Regions from separate parts of the Streptomyces sp. NPDC002730 genome, predicted to be linked through region 4. Evidence: riboswitches for the same ligand, from Rfam matches in the RefSeq annotation. Region 4 holds a riboswitch; each other region holds the start of a gene.
What was found. A riboswitch is a leader RNA that binds a small molecule or an ion and turns the genes downstream of it on or off. The one in region 4 is predicted to bind cyclic di-AMP.
Positions count from the first base shown of each region.

Region 1 (4,866 bases), on a different contig from region 4:
CCTCGCGCCGTAGCACCGCCTCGTCGAGCACCGCGCTCAGCTCCAACGGCTTCTCCGCGCGGAGTACCGACTGGCGGGTCAGCCTCACCTCCACCAGCGAGTTCACCGTCGTGGCGGGCAGATCCGCCAGTGCCGCCCGGGTCACCGCGCGCGCATAGTCCGGGGTCTGCAGCAGCCCGGGCACCACCGAGGTCTCCAGCGTCCGCGCGGCGCAGGCCTGGTCCTCCAAACTGATGAAGTCCCGGTACTCGGGCGGGAGCAGCCCGCGGTACGCATGCCACCAGCCGCTGCCCATGCCGTCGGCCGCACCCGCCAAGGTCTCGAGCAGCGTGCGCAGTTGAGGATCAGCCACTGTGTACACATCCAGCAGCAGGGTCACATCCGACGCCTTGACCCCGCTGATACCGGTCTCGATCCGGCTCACCTTCGACTGGTGCCAGCCGGCGAGTTGTGCGGCGTCCCGGCTGGTGAGGCTCGCGGCCAGGCGCAGCCTCCGCAACTCCTCGCCGAGCTTGCGGCGGCGTACCGCGGGACCGTGCTGCATCGCCCGCTCCTTCCCGTCCTTCCGGCTTGCTGTCCTTCCGGCTGTACTTCCGTCGCACTGACCTTCCGGCCGGGACCAAAGTGCGGGTCTCTGCCCAAATACGGTCTCGCGTAGCAGAGTTCACTGCTTCGAGCGACAGATATATGCATATCTTGGTGGATCGCCGCCCTCGACGGCACGATCAGTGGCACTCTGGCGCGAAGCGCAATCCGTGGCCGCCCTCGCATTTCATCCGCTACGAGTCGGAGCCGGCCCGGTGGGAAAGGGACAGCGTCGCCATGGCAGACCATCAGGAAGCCTCCGTCACCCTGCCGAGCGATCCAGCCTCGGTCTCCGCCGCCCGGAGATACGCCACAGACGTCATCGCCGAATGGGGTCTGCCCATCGAGACCGAGGCCGTCGACACGGTGCGGCTGATCGTGTCCGAACTCGCCACCAATGCCGTCCAGCACACCTTCGGCCAGTCGCCGACCTTCACCGTGGACCTCCGTCTCGATCGGGACGAGCAGCTTCGCATCGGCGTCACCGACAGCCACCCGCGCTGGCCGCAGCGGCTGCCCGCAGCCGTACGCCAGGACAACGGCCGCGGCATGGTGATCATCCGCAGCCTGACCGCCGAGTGCGGCGGAGAGCTCTCCGTCGCACCGACCCCCGAGGGCGGCAAGACCGTGTGGATCGCCCTGCCGTGGATCGTCCCGGTCCAGAACTGATCACCGCTGTCCGGCAGTCAGCTCCCCGCGCGGCCGAACGCGCCACGCAGCAGAGCCCGCAGCGAATCGGCCGCGGGAGACGATTCCTCGCCCCGATGTGCGACCGAGATCGTCCGTCGGAAGTCCGCCGGCTCCAACTGCCGTACACCGAGCGGCGTCGCGGCCATCGCGGCGACCATCTCCGGCACCACCGCCACGCCGAGCCCCGCACTGACCAGCGCGCACACCAGCGCATAGCCCGGTGACTCGACCACCACAGCGGGAGTCGCCCCGGCCCGCGCCAACGCTCCTTCCACGCCCTTGCGCGGCGGATGCGAGGGTGCGCTGCTGATCAGCGGCTGTCCTGCGAGATCGGCCACCGGCAGCCTGCTCGAGCCGCCCGCCAGCGCATGACCGGGCGCCGTCACCAGCACCAACTCCTCCACGAGCAGTGGTTCCAGAACCACCCCCGACGGCGGTGGAGCCGGCTCGGCCGGTTCGTACGCATGCGTCAGCGCCAGATCGACATCGCCGGCCGCCACCGCCAGGACCCCGCCCGGCGGCTCGTACTCCGCGACGGTCAGTTCCACATCCGGATGGGCCCGGCGGAAGGCGCTCAGAACCGGCGGCAGCAGATGGATGCCGACCGTGGTGAAGGTGCCGACGCGCAGGCGTCCGCCGGAGAGACCGGCCAGCCGCGCCAGCTCGTGCCGTGCCCGGTCCATCTCGTCCAGCACTCGGCGGGCCCGTGCTGCCAGCAGCTCGCCCGCGGCGGTCAACCGTGCCCCGCGATGGTGCCGCACCAGCAGGGTCGCCCCCGCCTCCCGCTCCAGCTTGGCCAGCTGCTGGGAGAGCGCGGGTGCGGTGTAGCCCAGTCGGGCGGCGGCGCGGGTGATCGAACCGGCCTCCGCGACCGCCACCAGCGCCGCCAGCCGCGTCGGGTCGTACATGCCACCTCTTAAGCATTGCTTTAGGCAGACCATGAAGATTGCAAGTACACGTTAAGGCCTGTGCAGGTCCAGGATGGCGGGCATGGACGCACAACTGGTTGCTTTCACCGGGGTCGCCGCGGGCATGGTCGCCATGCCGGGCGCGGATTTCACCGTCGTCGTACGCAACGCCCTCGCCTCCCGGCGTGCGGGTGTGGCCTGCGCCGTCGGTGTCGCGGGTGGACTGCTGGTGCACACCGCGCTGGCGGTCGCGGGGCTCGCGGCTGTGCTGGTCGCCGTGCCGGTGCTGTACCGGACGCTACAGATCGCGGGCGGGGCCTATGTGCTCTATCTGGGTGTACGGGCGGTGCGCGGCGCACTGCGTCCGCAGCTTGCTGCGCAGGACCCGGAGGGGCAGCCGGCCGGCGGCACGGGGCGCAGTCTGCGGCAGGGCTTCCTCACCAACGTCCTCAATCCAAAGGCGCCGGTGCTCTTTCTCAGCCTGCTCCCGCAGTTCGTGCCGGACGGCGTTCCGGTGCTGACGCGCACCTTCCTGCTCGCCGCCATCGTCGTCGTCATGGCTCTGCTCTGGTTCCCGCTGGTGGCACTGCTGGTGGACCGCCTCGGTCAATGGCTGCGCCGCCCGCGCACGACCCGGGCCGTGGAAGGCGTCACCGGTGGGGCCCTCACTGCGCTGGGCGTGACGCTGCTGGCCGAGCCGCTGGCGCACTGAGCCTTCGGCCGGCCCGGTCCGCCGGTCGCCGACAACCGTCGACGACCGGCGGACCGTGAGCGATCAGCCGAGAGCGGCGAGACGTGAGCGGTGAGCCGCCGGTCGTCAGCGCACCCGGCCGTACCAGACGCGCTTCGTCCAGATCTTCTCCAGCCGCACCACGCTGCCGGTCTTGGGCGAGTGCCAGATCTTGCCGCCGCCGGCGTAGATCCCCACGTGGTAGACGGAGCTTCCGGAGTGGAAGAAGACCAGGTCCCCGCGCTGCCGGGAGGCGGCCGAGACATGCTTGGTCCTGTTGTACTGCTGCTGGGCGGTGCGTGGCAGCTTCTTGCCGACGTTCTTGTACGAGTAGAGCGTCAGGCCCGAGCAGTCGAACCGGTGCGGGCCCGTGGCGCCGTACCTGTACGGCGATCCCCTCTTCGATGCGGCCACTTTGAGTGCCTTGCTCGCATAGGCCGTGGCCGCGTTGGCTTCGGTAGTGGCGCCCGGCGCCACCAGTGTGCCGCCGACGGCGGCAAGAGTCAGGGCCGATACGGCACCCGCCCGGGACATCATGGTCAGAGACGGGACATGAATCTGCGCAGTCATGCGCAACCCTTCGTCAACCGCCTGTGAAGGATGACCTGTCGGGTTCGGACGGACGAAGATGCCCGGCCGCTGATGCGGCTTCACCCCTAGGGACGACCGGACTGCCCGGCCACCCCGTCCTGCTTGGGTCCTCCACTCCTGCCGATGCACTTCTGTCGACCAGACATCCGGAGCGGCGGCAGGACTCAGCGTCCGCCCGGACCGCCCCGCCGAGGTGGCGGGGGCTTGTCGTCCCAGGGATCTTGACTCATGCCATGCCGGATTTCCGTGCGAAACGACGGTATGTGAGTCTCGTCACCCCTGACCTGTTCGGGTGGACAGGGCCGTTTCGGTGATCGGTCCGCGACGCCTGACGAACGCCCCACCAGCAGCGGAACGGCCTATTCCGCTAGATCGGTAGTCGGGTTGCGCAAGTTGTGCGGTACCGCCGTTTGGATCGCGACTACACCGAATGAGGGAGGCTACGCGGTACCCCGATGGCGGTAGACGGGAGTGGAGGATCCGTCAACTCATGGAAGCGGGCGGCATCGTCACCCGGCCCGCCCTGCGCTCGCCGTCGAGCACCCTGAGCGCTTCGGCGAGTGTTGCCGCATGCACTTCGCTCTCGCCGCGCATATGCATCAGCGTCAGCGCGTCCTTGAGCGCGGCGGCCCGGCCGAGCAGGGCCTGTGCCGCGCGCAGTGCGCCGTAGGTGTGCGTGGCGCGGGCCGGGTTGATCCGCCCCAGCAGATCGACGACCTCGAGATAGCTGTCGATGAAGTCGGCCTCGGCGCGGGTCAGCGCGGGCAGCGGCGGCAGTTCGGGTGGCAGCATCGGGCGCTCACCGCGCACCGGGGTTGATGAGCGAGGTCTTGCGGTTCTTGATGACGTGGTCCACCAGGCCGTACGCCTTGGCGTCCTCGGCGTCGAAGATCTTGTCGCGCTCCAGGTCGGCGGCGATCCGCTCCGGGGTCTGGCCGGTGTGACGTACGAGCATCCCGGCGAGTTGGGCACGCAGCCGCAGCAACTCCTGTGCCTCGATCTCCAGATCGGACGGCTGGCCCCGCAACTGCTCCTCGATGGCGGGCTGCTGGACGACGATCCGGGCGCCGGGCAGCGCCATCCGCTTGCCCGGGGCGCCGGCGGCGAGCAGCAGTGCGGCGGTTGAGGCGGCCTGGCCCAGGCAGGTCGTCTCCACGTCACAGGTGATCACCTGCATCGTGTCGTAGATCGCGGACATGGCGCTGAGCGAGCCGCCGGGGGAGTTGATGTACAGGCTGATGTCCCGGTCCGGGGCGGCGTACTCGAGATGCAGGAACTGCGCGATCACGTCGTTGGCGGAGGTGTCGTCGACGGCGGTCCCGAGGAAGATGATCCGCTCCTCGAGCAGCTTCGAGTACGGGT
Region 1 covers NZ_JBIAQG010000010.1:265,373-270,238, reverse strand. The annotation lists gene ACFYXH_RS25990 (helix-turn-helix domain-containing protein) at 1-544, opposite strand, end outside; gene ACFYXH_RS25985 (ATP-binding protein) at 823-1,254, shown strand; gene ACFYXH_RS25980 (LysR family transcriptional regulator) at 1,272-2,183, opposite strand; gene ACFYXH_RS25975 (LysE family translocator) at 2,266-2,895, shown strand; gene ACFYXH_RS25970 (C40 family peptidase) at 3,001-3,483, opposite strand; cyclic di-AMP (ydaO/yuaA leader) riboswitch at 3,487-3,671, opposite strand; gene ACFYXH_RS25965 (hypothetical protein) at 3,988-4,296, opposite strand; gene ACFYXH_RS25960 (ATP-dependent Clp protease proteolytic subunit) at 4,304-4,866, opposite strand, start outside.
Region 1: linked by a shared signal. The riboswitch ahead of ACFYXH_RS25970 (C40 family peptidase) and the one ahead of ACFYXH_RS16170 (M23 family metallopeptidase) in region 4 are both predicted to bind cyclic di-AMP.

Region 2 (4,866 bases), on a different contig from region 4:
GCTGCGGATGCCGCGCGACTTCTACCTCCCCCATCTGCGGCGTGCTCGCCACATCCATCTCTCGATCATGAACTTCGCGCGGTTCCTCTACGACGACATCGAAGCGCTGGGCGTGCCGGTCTCCACCGATCTGCACGACTGGGACGGACTGTCGGAGCACCAACGGGAGTTCGCGCTCCGCTCGGACCTGGTCTTCCTCAGCACGGCGGGCGCGGGCGAGCGCATAGCGTCGGTGATGCGGGAGATCCTGCGCGACGGTCGGGCGCGGGCGGTGGTCGCGACGGCGGGTGCCGGCGGCTCGTACCTCCTCAGCCGCGACGGCGGATCCACCCCGCGCCCGGTCCGGGCAGTCGCGCCACCCGCTCCGGTGGTGGACTCCAACGGCGCGGGTGACGCCTATGTCTGCGGCTTTCTGTTCGGGCAGCTGTCGGGCCGCGACCTGGAGGAGAGCGCGAGGCTGGGCGCGGTGGCCGGCGCCCATGCCTGTACGGGCGAGGGCAGTACGGCGCTGATCGGACCGGCCGAACTCCTGTCGTCGGCCGTGGTCTGACGCACCGGTTCGTACGTCGCTGTGCCTCAGCCGTCGTACGGGGCGGGGAAGGCGATCCCTGTCAGCCTCGCCGACGCCTGCCACAACCGGCACGCGACCGCGGGATCCTGAGCCCGCGCGGAGAACGCGGTCCGCTGCGGCGGGCCTCTGAAGGAGCCGAGGCCGGACGGGCCGTAGTACTCGCCGGGCCGCACCTCCGGGTCGGCGGCGGCCCGCAGCACCGGCAGCGCGCCGCCTGCCGCGTACGAACCGAAGGTACGCACCGGGGAGTTGACGATCCGGGTGACCCAGCGGCCGCGGGCCCGCCCGCGGCAGGCGTCATAGCGATGTTCGCTCTGCAGATCGGCGAAGTCGAGGCGGGGCACTGCTCTGCGCCATGCTGGTGACGGTGACGACCCGGCTGCGCAGACGGTCAGCAGCCGTTCCACGGCGGCCGCTCCGGGTCGCGGGTGCCGAGCAGCAGCCGCGCTCCGGCTCCGGCGAGTCCCGTAGCGACCGCGAAGCCGATCCCGCGGTTGGCACCGGTGACCGGGGCCGTACGCCCGGTCAGCCGGGGCAGGTCTGCCATGCCCCAACCATCCGCTGTCACAGAGGCAGCAGATTCGGGCGCTTGGCCTCGACATGGTCGCCGGAGCTCTCACCGCGCAGCCGTCGCCCGATCCACGGCACCAGGTGCTCACGCGCCCAGTTGATGTCGTCGCGGCGCACCTCGAGCGGTCCGCGCGGCGGCAGGGGCGGCCACGCCTGGTCGGGGTCGGCCGGCACCTCGAGTCCGAGCACCTGGGCGGCACGCAGTGCGACCCTGGTGTGGCCCTCGGGCGACAGATGCAGCCGGTCGGCGTCCCAAGCCCGCCTCTCCTGGATGGACTTGAGCGACCACAGGTCGAGTACGGGGCAGTCGTAACGGTCGGCGATGGCCCGTACATGCGCGGTGTACGTGGCGATCTTGCCGCGCAGATGGCGCAGTACCGGCACTCCGCGGGTGTCGAAACCGGTGGTCACCATGACGGTGCCGACCGAATCGGTGAGGTCGGCGACTGCCCGCTCGAAGCGCTCGGCCACGTCGTCGGGGTTGCTGCCGGGCCGAATGATGTCATTGCCGCCGGCGCAGAAAGTCACCAGATCCGGGGCGAGTTCCTTTGCCCGCGGCACCTGTTCCTCGACGATCTGGTCGAGGAGACGGCCGCGTACGGCGAGGTTGGCGTACCGGAAGGTGTGCTCCGGCATTCGGTCGTCGAGCAGGACCGCGAACCGGTCCGCCCAGCCGACGTATGTCCCGTCGGGGCCCGGGTCTCCGACGCCCTCGGTGAAACTGTCACCGATCGCCGCGTACGACCCGAATACGCCACTGTTCTCTGTTCTCGAATCGTCTGCCACGAGAACTCATTTTTCCCTTACGGATGTGACCTACGCGACCGTAAGGAGGGGTTGACGAGGGGTGATATATACCACCGGTCAAGATTCATCCAACCCGGAATACGCCGACTCCCCCCGCGCCGCGGGCGGCGGCACGAGGGGAGGACGGGACACTGCGTACGTCGGACGGATCAGATGGAGACGCCGTGCTGACGCAGGTAGGCCAGCGGGTCGATGTCCGAGCCATAGCCGGGGCCGGTGCGGATCTCGAAGTGCAGGTGCGGGCCAGTGGAGTTGCCGGTGGTACCGGAGAGGCCGATCTGCTGGCCGCCGCTCACGCTCTGGCCTGATGCGACGGAGAGGGCGGAGAGGTGGGCGTACTGCGAGTAGGTGCCGTCGCTGTGCTGGATGACGATCTGGTTGCCGTACGCACCGGCCCAGCCGGCGGAGACGACGGTGCCCGGGCCGACCGCCTTGACGGTCGTGCCGGTGGACGCCGCGAAGTCGAGACCGGTGTGGTAGCCGCTGGACCACATGGCGCCGGCGAGGTGGTACGGGGTGATGACGGTCGCGCCGTCGACGGGGGCGGCGAAGCCGGAGGCGCTGGTCTGGGCGGCGTTGCCGCCTGCCGAGCCACCGGACGAGGACTGCGCGGAGGACTGCACCACCGAGCCCGAGTCCGAGGAACCCGAGTCCGAGGAACCTGAGTCCGAGGAACCCGAGGGCGCCTTCGAGGAGGACGCCTTCGACGAGGACCGGTCCGGGCTCGACGGGTGCTGCGACTTTTCGGGCGCCTTCGCCTTCGACTTCGCGCCGAGGGTGAGCTTGAGGCCCGGGTGGATCAGCGACGGGTTGTCGCCGACGGCCTCGCGGTTGTCCTGGTACAGCTTCTTCCAGCCGCCGGGGACACCGTGCTCGTCGGCGATCTTGGACAGGTAGTCGCCGGGGACGACGGAGTACGTGGTGGGAGAGGCCTTCTTCTGCGCCACGTGGGCCGCGGCGGCGGACCCGGCGGAGAAGGGGGAGGACGGGGCGGCGGTCACGGCCTTTTCCGGCGCCACGGCCGGAGCGGTCTTTCCTGCCGCGTGGGCGCCTGCGGCACCTATCAGCGGCAGGGCGATGGCGGCGCCACCCGTACCGGCGGCGACGAATCCGCGCGTGATCGGGCTGACCTTGGGGCGGCGGTGCTTACCCTTCTTGGGCATGGCGAATTCCTCTCCGGCGCCGGCGAGGTGAGCTGTCGGGTTCGGGCTGGAGATGCCCGGCCGCGCAGTTGCGCGACTTCACCCCAAGCCGTCCGGAAGTCCGGAATCGGCGTATCACCTGGGTCCCCCGCTCCTGCCACACATGGGTGGGTGGAATTCCGGTCGGCGGCAGGATTAGGCGTTCCGTCCGGATTGGTCGTGACCGTAAACGAATGGGCGTACCGGAACAAGCTGTCGCTTTCGCCCGTCAATGATCCCTGTGATATCGGTGCGAAATTCCCGTAACCCTCCGTAAATCAATGATCTTCACCGTCCGCCCCGGAAACGGAATTCACCCCTGCCGCCCCACCACACACCGTCACGAATATGATCCCGCTCACGGCCATGCACCGTCCGCCTTGCGGACGGGGCACGTTATCCCGAATCGACCAATTCGGACAGAACCGTCATTTAATGACGATCGCCCAGTTATGGCATACAGCCCTACTTACCCCTCCAATTCATGCCACGCCCGCAGGAAATCCCTCCGCGGCTCACTGCCCTTGTCCAGGGGGCACATCAGCGGCGTCGCAGCCGGATCGCCGTGGCGTCCATGTCGCCCTTCAGTCCGGTGTGCAGCCCGTGGTGCAGGAGCACGGATCCGCGGTGTACGACGCCCGTGTCCAGGCACTCGTACGCGGCTGCCGGATCGAGCCCGCGCAGCCTGAGCCTGGGCGGCTGTTCGCCGTAGTGCTGTGCCTGGAGCCAGGCGAGAACGACGTTCTCGTCGCCGCGTACGTACTGCACGGCGCTCAGTCCGCCCTCCGGCGCCCGCAGCCGGTACAGCTCGCCGTGCTGAACCACCGGCCTGACCTTCTTGTAGAGCTCCACCCAGCCGTGCGCCTCGGCGAGCTCCTCCGCGTTCCACTCGGTGAGATCGCCACCGACTCCGAGCACTCCTGCCATGGCGCTCACAAAGCGGAAGCGGAGCGTACTGATGCGGCCGTTGAGCTGGACATTGGGACTGTCGGTCACCCAGGCCGCCATGACCCGTGCCGGGTGCAGCTGGGTGAAGCCCTGCTGGATGGCGAGCCGGTCCAGCGGATCGGTGTTGTCGGAGGTCCACACCTGATCGGTCCGGGACAGAATTCCGAGGTCGATCCGGCCACCGCCGCCCGAGCAGGACTCGAAGGCGACCGAGGGATGCGCGGCGCGCAGCCGGTCGAGGAGTGCGTACAGCGCCTGCACATGCTCGACCCACAGCTTCTGCGGATATGTCTCGCCGGGCCAGCCGGCGTCCGTGAAGCAGCGGTTGAAGTCCCATTTCACATAGTCGATGGGCGCGCTGCCGAGCAGTCCGTCCAACTGCTCCCAGAGGTAGGCCTGTACGTCCTCGCGCGCGAGGTTCAGTACGAGCTGGTTGCGGAACTCCGTCCGTGCCCGGCCCGGGTGGTGCTGCACCCAGTCGGGGTGCGCGCGGTAGAGATCGCTGTCGGCGTTGACCATCTCCGGTTCGACCCAGATCCCGAACTGCATGCCCAGCGCGTGCACTTCGTCGGCAAGCGGCTTCAGTCCCTGCGGGAAGCGCTCGGCGTTGGGTGTCCAGTCGCCCAGTCCGGCGCGGTCGCTGGTGCGCTGCCCGAACCACGCATCGTCCACCACGAACAGTTCGACGCCCAGGGCCGCGGCCCGCTGCGCGAGTGCCCGCTGCTGCTCCTCGGAAATGTCGAAGCCGGTGGCCTCCCAGGAGTTGTAGAGCACCGGCCGCTCGGCCTG
Region 2 covers NZ_JBIAQG010000015.1:119,899-124,764, reverse strand. The annotation lists gene ACFYXH_RS33500 (carbohydrate kinase family protein) at 1-550, shown strand, start outside; gene ACFYXH_RS33495 (hypothetical protein) at 577-915, opposite strand; gene ACFYXH_RS33490 (hypothetical protein) at 963-1,118, opposite strand; gene ACFYXH_RS33485 (SGNH/GDSL hydrolase family protein) at 1,136-1,927, opposite strand; gene ACFYXH_RS33480 (peptidoglycan DD-metalloendopeptidase family protein) at 2,098-3,111, opposite strand; cyclic di-AMP (ydaO/yuaA leader) riboswitch at 3,116-3,270, opposite strand; gene ACFYXH_RS33475 (alpha-galactosidase) at 3,670-4,866, opposite strand, start outside.
Region 2: linked by a shared signal. The riboswitch ahead of ACFYXH_RS33480 (peptidoglycan DD-metalloendopeptidase family protein) and the one ahead of ACFYXH_RS16170 (M23 family metallopeptidase) in region 4 are both predicted to bind cyclic di-AMP.

Region 3 (4,866 bases), on a different contig from region 4:
TGTGCGGCACGGGAATTGGGGGCCCGGAGCGAGCCGCGCGGGACGGCGGAGCGGTCGGCGCGGGCATCCGTCGCTCCGCCCGTACCGCCGTAGGCGGAGTTGTACGCCGCGCGCTGCTCGGCGGTCATCCGGGTCAGCAGACGCTCGGCGGCGGCGAGCTTCTCCCGGACGGTGGACTTGTGCTTCGCCAACTCGGTCTGCCGGGCCTCGAGAGCTCTCATCCGCTCGTCGGCCCGCGCCTTCAACCGCGCGATCTCCACCAGCTGTTGGTGTACGCCGGTGATCGCGTCCGCGTGCCGCTCGCCGACCCGCTCGGCGAGCGCGGCGCGCTCCAGATACTGGTCGGGGTCGGAAGTGAGCGCGAGCTGCAGGCCGGGGTCGATACCGCCGGCGCGGTACTGGGCGGTGGCGATCGAACCGAGCGCGTTCCGTGAGGTGTTGAGCCGCTGGGTCCGGCGCCCGGCCTCGTCGCGCAGCGAGTCCAGTGACTCGCGCGCTCTGGCGGTCTGCTCCTTGGCCTCGTTGTACTTCTCGGTGGCGGCCTCCGCCTCCTGGTACAGCTTGTCGACCTTGGCCTTGATCTGTGCGGGGCTGAGGCGGGGCTCGGCGTGCCCGGCGCCTTCGAATGCGGTGGCGGTCGCTGCGCCGGCGAGCGCGAGAGTGGCGGCGGTACGGGCGGCGGGCCCGGTGAGCGGATGCTGCTTGGGTTTCCGGTGCGCTGCCACGAGGGCGTCCACGTCCTTCCGTTCCCTGCCGGTCCGAGTCGGAGTCCGACGGCGGACCGCACAGGGGGAGCGGCCCGCCGCCGGATCTCTCGGCGGTGGTGACTGACGGCCGCCCGGGAACTCGGCGGCGGTGGGGAGTCGGTCACCTGAGGGAGGACGCTAAACCTGGGGGTCACGGGAAAGAGGCGTAAGGACCGATGTTGGCCAAAGGTGGACATGAGGGTGCGCCTTGTGAGAGCCCTGCCCATGGTGCCGGACCGCAATTCCGTACCGGAGTGACCGATGAGGCGAACGAGGCCCACCTGCCCGGAGAGCGGTGGTATGGGGGCGGCTAGGCTCCGCCTCATGGACGTACTCATCAATGTCTTCGTCGCCCTGCACATCATCGGCATCGCGTCGCTGCTCGGCGGCTTCCTCACTCAGATGAAGGCGATGGGCGCGGGAGAGGCACGCTTCATTCCGGCGATGCTGCACGGCGCGCTGACGATGCTGGTCACGGGCGTGGCGCTGGTGGGCCTCAACCAGGCGGACGACCAGGCGGTGAACAACCTCAAGATCGGCATCAAGCTGGCGGTGCTGATCGTGATCCTGGGCCTGGTGTATGTGAAGCGGGACGAGGAGAAGGTGGAGAAGGCGCTGTTCGGGGCGGTGGGCGGACTGACGGTCGCGAACATCTTCATCGCCACGCTCTGGACGTGAGAACGCCGCTCCCGATGTGAGAGCGGCGTTCTCCGTACGTGGCACGTCTTCCGTACGTGGTCTTCCGTACGTGGCCTTCCGTGCTGGGAACGCCCGGGCGCGGTCGGGTCCGGGCGTTCCCCTTGTTCGCTGTGCCAGTTGTTCCGCTATGCCGGACGCACGCTGCCGTAGATCGGCATGTAGTAGATCGACTCCTCGCGGACGTTCGCGCCGGGCTTGGGCGCGTGGATCATCTTGCCGTCGCCGATGTAGATGCCGACGTGGCTGATGTCGTCGTAGAAGAAGACCAGGTCGCCCGGGAGCAGATCCTGTGTCGCGATCCGCTTGCCGACCTTCACCTGGTCCCAGGTGGTGCGCGGCAGATCCACGCCGGCCGCCTTCCAGGCGGCCTGGGTCAGTCCCGAGCAGTCGTACGAGCTCGGCCCCGTGGCGCCCCAGACGTACGGCTTGCCCATCTGCGAGCGGGCGAACGAGAGGACCTTGTCGGCCTTGGCCGCGTACGCACCACCGCTGGAGCCGGTGCCTGTACCCGTACCTGTGCTGGTGTCGCCGCCCGGCTGCTGCGCCTGCTCCCGGCGCTTGCGCTCCGCCTCCGCGTCGGCCCGGGCCTTCGCCTCCTCCTTGGCCTTGGCCTCGGCCTTGCGGCGCGCCACTTCCTCCTTCTCGCGCTCGATCGCCGCGAGCCGCGCCTTCTCCTCGGCGGTCAGCTTCGACAGCAGCGAACGCGCCTCGCTCAGCTTCGCCTGGACTTCCTGCTTGCTGGTGCGCAGCGCCTTCTGGGAGTCCGTGAGCGACTCGAGGCTCTTCGTCGCCTCCGCGCGTTGCTTGGCGGCTGCGGCCCGCTGGGTCTCGTAGTCGTCGATGACGGTGCGCTGACGGTCGGTCATCCGGTCCATCAGCTGTGTCTGGTCGAAGTACGCCTGCGGGCTGTCCGCGAGCAGCAGGGCGGCGGTCGGGGTGACCGCGCCCGTGCGGTACTGCGCGGCCGCGTAGTTGCCGAGCGTGCGCCGGGACTCGTTCAGCTTGTCCGTGCGCTTCGCGGCGTCGTCGAGCAGCTGGTCGACCTCGCGCCGCTTCTCGTCGGTGGATTCCTTGGCCTTGTTGTACTTCTCGGTCGCGGTGCCGGCCTGCCGGTACAGGTCGTCGACCTTCTTCTGCACCTCTTCGACGGAGGGCTTCGGCTCGGTGGGCGCGGCGTTGGCGCTCTGCGTGGACAGCAGGGTGACGGAGGCGAGGGCAGCCGTCGTGAACCCGACGGCGGGGGAGTTGGTGCGTAGTCCTGCCATTCCGGCAATTCCGGTACGGGTACGCGGTTTGCGATGCGACGCCAAGGCCGGCATCTCCTTCTTCCGTGGACCGCCTACCGGGTTAGCTGTCGGGTTCGGGCGGAACGGAAGGTCGCCCTACGGACCGAGGGGGGAACGGTCCGATTCACCCCAGGTTGTGCATGGTGGGTCCCCGGCTCCGAACTCCCGTGAAGAGAGCTCGAATTCGGCGCAGGCCGCCCGATTCGGCGCGAGTCGCCAGGGGGGTACGGGCCGCCTGATCGAGCACGCTAGCCAACTCGTGTGGTTGCTGTGAAGGTTGATGTTCGATATGTCCGATACATTTTCGTGACCTTCGCGGCTGAGTGAGGAGTCGCTCACGGGCCGGTGCCGCGTGACAGCGCAGCGGAGCGGCCTGATCGCGTAGCGTCGTCGGGCTCGTCGTCGGTCTCGTCACCCGAGTCGCTGCCCGAGTCGTGCCGGAGCCGCTCTCGGAGTCGTATCGCAATGCGGCCGCGGGCTGTCAGTGCGGCGGCCTAGACTCGTAGAGCGATGAGCAGCCTCTTTGACGACAGCTTCCTGGCGGACCTCCAGCCCAGCGCGGAGCAGCACCCGCCACCGCCCGAGGACTCGGCCCCGGAGGAGATCCCGGACGATCTCTTCCAGGGTGCATTTGACGTGCCTCCGGCCAGGGACCCGTACTACCGCGACGGCGCCCCGCGCACCGTCGTGGACCCCGCCGCCCTGCTCGAGGGGCTGAACGAGCAGCAGCGTGCCGCCGTTGTGCACACCGGGTCGCCGCTGCTCATCGTGGCCGGCGCCGGGTCCGGCAAGACCCGGGTGCTGACCCACCGGATCGCGCATCTGCTGGGGACCCGCAGCGTGCACCCCGGCCAGATACTGGCGATCACCTTCACCAACAAGGCCGCCGGCGAGATGAAGGACCGCGTCGAGCAGCTCGTCGGGCCGCGCGCAAACGCCATGTGGGTCATGACCTTCCACAGCGCGTGCGTCCGCATCCTGCGCCGGGAGTCCAAGAAGCTCGGCTTCACCTCGTCGTTCTCGATCTACGACGCCGCCGACTCCAAGCGACTGATGGCACTGGTCTGCCGCGATCTGGACCTCGACCCCAAGAAGTTCCCGCCGAAGTCCTTCAGCGCGAAGATCTCGAATCTGAAGAACGAGCTGATCGACGAGGAGACCTTCGCCGACCAGGCCGTCGACGGTTTCGAGAAGACGCTCGCCGAGGCCTACCGCATGTACCAGGCGAGGCTGCGCGAGGCCAATGCCCTGGACTTCGACGACATCATCATGACCACCGTCCACCTCCTCCAGGCCTTCCCGGACGTCGCCGAGCACTACCAGCGGCGCTTCCGGCACGTCCTGGTGGACGAGTACCAGGACACCAACCACGCTCAGTACACGCTCGTACGCGAGCTGGTGGGGACGGGCTACGAGGACCTGCCTCCGGCCGAGCTCTGCGTGGTCGGCGACGCCGACCAGTCGATCTACGCCTTCCGCGGCGCGACCATCCGTAACATCCTCCAGTTCGAGGAGGACTACCCGGACGCGACGACGATCCTGCTCGAGCAGAACTACCGCTCGACGCAGACGATCCTCTCCGCCGCCAACGCCGTCATCGAGCGGAACGAAAGCCGCCGGCCCAAGAACCTCTGGACCAACGCCGGCGCCGGCGCGCAGATCACGGGCTATGTCGCGGACACCGAGCACGACGAGGCGCAGTTCGTTGCCGACGAGATCGACCGGCTGACGGACGCGGGCGACGCGAAGGCCGGCGACGTCGCCGTCTTCTACCGTACGAACGCCCAGTCCCGTGTCTTCGAAGAGATCTTCATCCGGGTCGGGCTGCCGTACAAGGTCGTCGGCGGAGTGCGCTTCTACGAGCGCAAGGAGGTCCGGGACGTCCTCGCGTATCTGCGGGTCCTCGCCAACCCCGAGGACAATGTCCCGCTGCGCCGGATCCTCAACGTCCCCAAGCGGGGTATCGGCGACCGCGCGGAGGCGATGATCGACGCGCTCGCGCTGCGCGAGAAGATCACTTTCCCGCAGGCGCTGCGCCGTGTGGACGAGGCGTACGGCATGGCGGCCCGCTCCGCCAACGCCGTGAAGCGCTTCAACGTGCTCATGGAGGAGCTGCGTACGGTCGTCGACTCGGG
Region 3 covers NZ_JBIAQG010000001.1:313,814-318,679, forward strand. The annotation lists gene ACFYXH_RS01610 (NlpC/P60 family protein) at 1-737, opposite strand, end outside; gene ACFYXH_RS01615 (hypothetical protein) at 1,071-1,424, shown strand; gene ACFYXH_RS01620 (NlpC/P60 family protein) at 1,571-2,764, opposite strand; cyclic di-AMP (ydaO/yuaA leader) riboswitch at 2,766-2,931, opposite strand; gene pcrA (DNA helicase PcrA) at 3,242-4,866, shown strand, end outside.
Region 3: linked by a shared signal. The riboswitch ahead of ACFYXH_RS01620 (NlpC/P60 family protein) and the one ahead of ACFYXH_RS16170 (M23 family metallopeptidase) in region 4 are both predicted to bind cyclic di-AMP.

Region 4 (4,866 bases):
ATGGGTGTCCGAGTCGTCCCCGCAGCACCTCCCACCGCATCCGGCGGTCCCGGCGTTCGATCCGCAGCCGCTGTTCGACGCCGTGCCGGAGCGTTCCCGGTGGCGCTACAAGCCGCGCCGCGTCTCCCGCCTCTGGCACAGCAAGGCGGTCCGGGCCGGAGTGCTGATCACGTTCCTCGCCCTCTCCGGCCTGGTGATCCTCTCGCTCGTACGGGAGCAGACGGGCACCCAGGGCTTCCTGGTCGGCCTGGGCCTCGCGACGCTGCCCGTCCCGCTCCTGATGGCGGCCTTCCGCTGGCTGGACCGCGTCGAGCCGGGCCCCTGGAAGAATCTGCTCTTCGCCTTCGCGTGGGGCGCCTTCGCCGCCGCCCTCGTCGCGATCATCGCGAACTCCTTCGCCACCCGCTGGATAGCCACCGCCACCGCGGATCCGGCGAGCGCCGACACCCTCGGCGCGACGGTGATAGCCCCGATCGTCGAGGAGAGCGCGAAGGCCGCCGCGGTCCTGCTCATCTTCATCTTCCGCAGACGGGACTTCACCGGAATCGTCGACGGCGTCGTCGTGGCCGGCTTCACCGCGACCGGCTTCGCCTTCACCGAGAACATCCTCTATCTGGGCAACGCCTTCGGCGAGGACCAGGAGATAGGCACCTCGGGCCTCGCCTCGATGACCGCGGCGACCTTCTTCGTACGCGTCGTGATGTCGCCGTTCGCACATCCGCTCTTCACAGTGCTGACGGGCATCGGCTTCGGTATCGCCGCGCTCGCCGCACAGCGCCAGAAGATCCGCCGCGTCGCACTGCCGCTGCTCGGTCTCGTCCTCGCCATGGGCATGCACGCCCTGTGGAACGGCGCGTCGTCGCTGTTCGGCCCGCTGGGCTTCTACGGCGTGTACGGGGCGTTCATGGTGCCGGCCTTCGGCCTGCTGACCTGGCTGGCGATCTGGACGCGGCAGCGCGAGCTGCGCACGATATCCGCCGAGCTGCCCGCGTACGCCGCGGCCGGCTGGCTCGCGGGGGACGAACCGCGCGCGCTCTCCTCGATGCGGGCACGCACGATGGCGCGCGACTTCGCGCGGCGGGCGTACGGACCGGCCGCGGCGCACGCCGTATCGGAGTACGAGACGTTCGCGACCTCCCTGGCCTTTCTGCGCCACCGGGCCCACCGCGGCGCGGCGGGCCCGGACTTCGTGGAGCGCGAGCAGGAGCTGCTGCACCACCTGTGGCAGCGCAAGGAGGTGGCCGCGCCCGCGCTGACGTACGCGGCACGGGCGACGGGCCGCGTGTGGGTGCCGCCGCCGTACCGCGACTACGGCGGCTACAACCCGTACCGCTCCTAGACGCCCTGGGCGGACGCCGCCGTCAGCTCGGCCAGCTCCTCGGCCGTCAGCTCCAGGTCGGCGACCGCCAGCAGGGCGGGCAGCTGCTCGACCGTACGGGCCGAGGCGATCGGCGCGGCGACGGTCGGCTGCGCGGCCAGCCAGGCGAGCGCGACAGTCGCGATCTCGGCACCGCGCGCCTCGGCGACCTTGTCCAGCGCGGCGAGCACGGCCACGCCCCGGTCGGTCTTCAGATGCCCGGCCGCGCCCTCGGCCCGTGGGCTCCGCACCGTCGCACCCGGCCGGTACTTGCCGGTGAGGAAGCCGGAGGCGAGCGAGTAGTACGGGACGGCGGCGAGACCGGCGCGGGCGGCCGTCTCCTGGCGCTCGCCCTCGTACGTCTCGCGCGAGACGAGGTTGTAGTGCGGCTGCAGCACGGAATAGCGGGCCAGCCCCTCGCGCTCCGAGAAGTCCAGGGACGCCTGGAGCCGCTCGACGCTGAGGTTGGAGGTGGCGATGGCGCGGACCTTGCCGTCCTTCACCAGCTGGTCGAGGGCGGTGATGATCTCCTCGACGGGGACGGCCGGGTCGTCGAAGTGCGTGTAGTACAGGTCGATGTAGTCGGTACGCAGCCGGCGCAGCGACTCCTCGGCCGCGGCCGCGATATTGGTGGCGGAGAGGCCCCTGTACTGAGGGTGGGCGCCGACCTTGGTGGCGACGACGACCTCGGAACGGTTGCCGCGCGCGGCAAGCCAGTTGCCGATGACGGTCTCGGACTCGCCGCCCTCGTTGCCCGGCCCCCATGCGGAGTAGACGTCGGCGGTGTCGATGAAGTTGCCGCCGGCGGCCACGTACGCGTCGAGCACGGCGAAGGACTGCGTCTCGTCGGCGGTCCAGCCGAAGACATTGCCGCCGAGGCAGAGCGGAAAGACGGCCAGGCCTGACGAGCCAAGGGTACGGAGGGAAGTCATACCTTGATCAACAGCCAGACCGGGCCGCGCTATTCCGTTTACGCCAGGACTGCCGTGAACTGCTCACGCCAGGACTGCCGGGCACTGCGGCGCTCGATCAGACAGTGAGGCCCTTGCCCTGGAGCCAGGCCATCGGGTCGATGCCCGAACCGCCCGGGGTGTGCACCTCAAGGTGCAGATGCGGGCCCGTGACATTGCCGGTCGCGCCCACGCGGCCGATCGTCTCGCCCGTCGTCACCTTCTGGCCCACGCTGACCGACATCGACGACTGGTGGCAGTACCAGACCTCCGTACCGTCCTCGAGCTCCAGGACCGTGCGGTAGCCGTACGAGCCTGACCAGCCCGCCGACTTGACGGTGCCGCCGTGCACCGCCTTGACCGGCGTGCCCGTCGGGGCGGCGAAGTCCAGGCCGGTGTGGTAGCCCGAGGACCACATGGAGCCGGCCTCGCCGAAGGTGGAGGTGATCGTGTACGCGGAGGTGGGCAGCGCGAAGTTCGCGGCCAGCTTGGCGAGCCGCTCCGCCTCCGCCTTGGCCTCCGCGGCCGCCTCGGCCTTCTGCTTCGCGGCCTCGGCCTTCGCCTCCGCCGCCGTCTGCTGCTGCTTCGCCTCCGCCGCGGCCTTCTCGGCGGCGAGCTTCTCCGCGGCCGACTTGGCCTCGGCGTCCGCCTCGGCCCGCTGCTGATCGGCCTGCTGAAGGATGCGGGCGCGCAGGGCCTCACCGGCGCCGGCGGCGCCCGTCTCCGCGTCCGCCTCGGTGCCGTCGTCCGCGGCGAGGGTCATCGCCGTGAGCGGCGAGGCGTTCGCGTTCCCCGACTGCGCGTCGGCGCCGTCGGACATGAAGGCGCCCACACCCGGCAGTGACGCGGCGTCGGGCAGCTTGTCCTTGATCGAGTCCGGAAGGTCCGGCAGCGATATGGAGACCGGCGGCTTGTCCTGCGCGCTGGCCATGCCGCCCGCGCCGACCGCTGCGATCACACCGACGCCGAGCACCGTGGAGCTGCGGGCGAGTCCGCCGCGCTGCTTCATGACACGGTGCCGACCGCGCACCGGACGAACGGAGTCCTCGGTGGGGTTCCATTCCTCCCATGCCCGCTCCGCTACGTCGTCGCCGAAGAAGTCGGATTGAAAGGGGGTTTCGGGTGCGGGGGCAGGGCTGTTGGACGCCACGGAGGCGTACTCCTTTCCTTCCTTCTCGCCTACCGGGTTAGCTGACGGGTTCGGAGCAGGAAGGTCTCCTACGAGCGCTTCGACCGCGAACAAAGCGGCAAAAGGTGCCCGATTCACCCCAATTGGTGGTTCCCCGGTTCCCTTGCGGGATTCGGCGCGTGCGCACGGTGCCGTCTCTTGCGACGGCTGGGACAACCGCGCTGCGTTATCGAACGTTAATAGACGCCAGGGCCGGATTCCAAGCTGTTCCGACTAATCATTAAAGACATTGGCCTGGACTTACCGGGACACAAGCGGCCGGAGTCGGGCGACTTGATCGATGCCCGGACCGCACCGCACTTCTGACGGTGCTTCACATGTTATGCGGAGGGGTGTCCTTCGACTACACACGGTACTGGCCCGTGTCTTCCTGCTCCCCTTTGATCACGCCTACGGTCCTGCGGCGCTCCGGCTGCCCGTCGAGCGGGCGGCTGACCGCCAGCAGCGCCATGTCGTCGTTGGGACCGCCACCCGTATGCAGGCGTACATCGTCGACGATCGCGTCCAGCAGATCCTCGGGGCCGGCGAAGAGCCGGCCGCCGAGCCGCTCGACGGGGTTGTAGAAGGCACCGTCCGCGTCGCGCGCCTCGGTCACCCCGTCGGTGTAGAGGAGCAGCGTGGCCCCGGCCGGGAGCGGATACTCGTCCGCCAGGTCCGGCAAGATCCCCAGATCACCCATTCCCAGCGGCAGCGCGTGCTCGGTCGGCTCCAGCTTGTCCAGATCGCCGCCGGCGTGCAGCACCAGCGGCTCCGGATGGCCACGGTTCACCACCCGCACCACGCCCGCGCCATGCGGAATCTCGGCGAGTACGGCGGTGGTGAACCCCTCGAACACGTCCAGGCTCCCCCGCCTCGTCCCCTCGCGCGTGAGCGCCCGCTCCAGGCGCCCGGCGACGCCCTCGATCGATCTCTCCTGCTCGGCGGCCTCCCGGAACGCCCCGATGACCACGGCCACGGCCTCGACCGCCCCCATCCCCTTGCCCCGGACGTCGCCCACGACCAGCCGCACACCGTGCGGAGTGTCCTGCACGGCGAAGAGGTCGCCGCCGATGAACGCGTCCGCCTGCGCCGCCTCGTACCGCGCGGCGATCTGCAGCCCGCCGATCCGGTCGGCGGGGGTGGGCAGCACGGCGCGCTGCGCGGTCTCGGCGATGTCGCGGGCGGAGGCCAGGCGCCTGCCGCTGAGCCGGACCACCCGGTTGATGAAGAGTGCCAGGCCGGCGACGGTGACCACGGTGAACAGCTCGGTGTTCGCCGGGGTCAGGGTCAGGGTCCCGTTGTAGACGTGCAGACCCAGCACACTGACGACGGCGGCGATGCCGGTCAGCAAGGTGGCGGGAAAGGAGAAGAACGGCGCGGCGATCAGCGGA
Region 4 covers NZ_JBIAQG010000005.1:527,801-532,666, reverse strand. The annotation lists gene ACFYXH_RS16180 (PrsW family intramembrane metalloprotease) at 5-1,339, shown strand; gene ACFYXH_RS16175 (aldo/keto reductase) at 1,336-2,289, opposite strand; gene ACFYXH_RS16170 (M23 family metallopeptidase) at 2,387-3,457, opposite strand; cyclic di-AMP (ydaO/yuaA leader) riboswitch at 3,469-3,624, opposite strand; gene ACFYXH_RS16165 (PP2C family protein-serine/threonine phosphatase) at 3,840-4,866, opposite strand, start outside.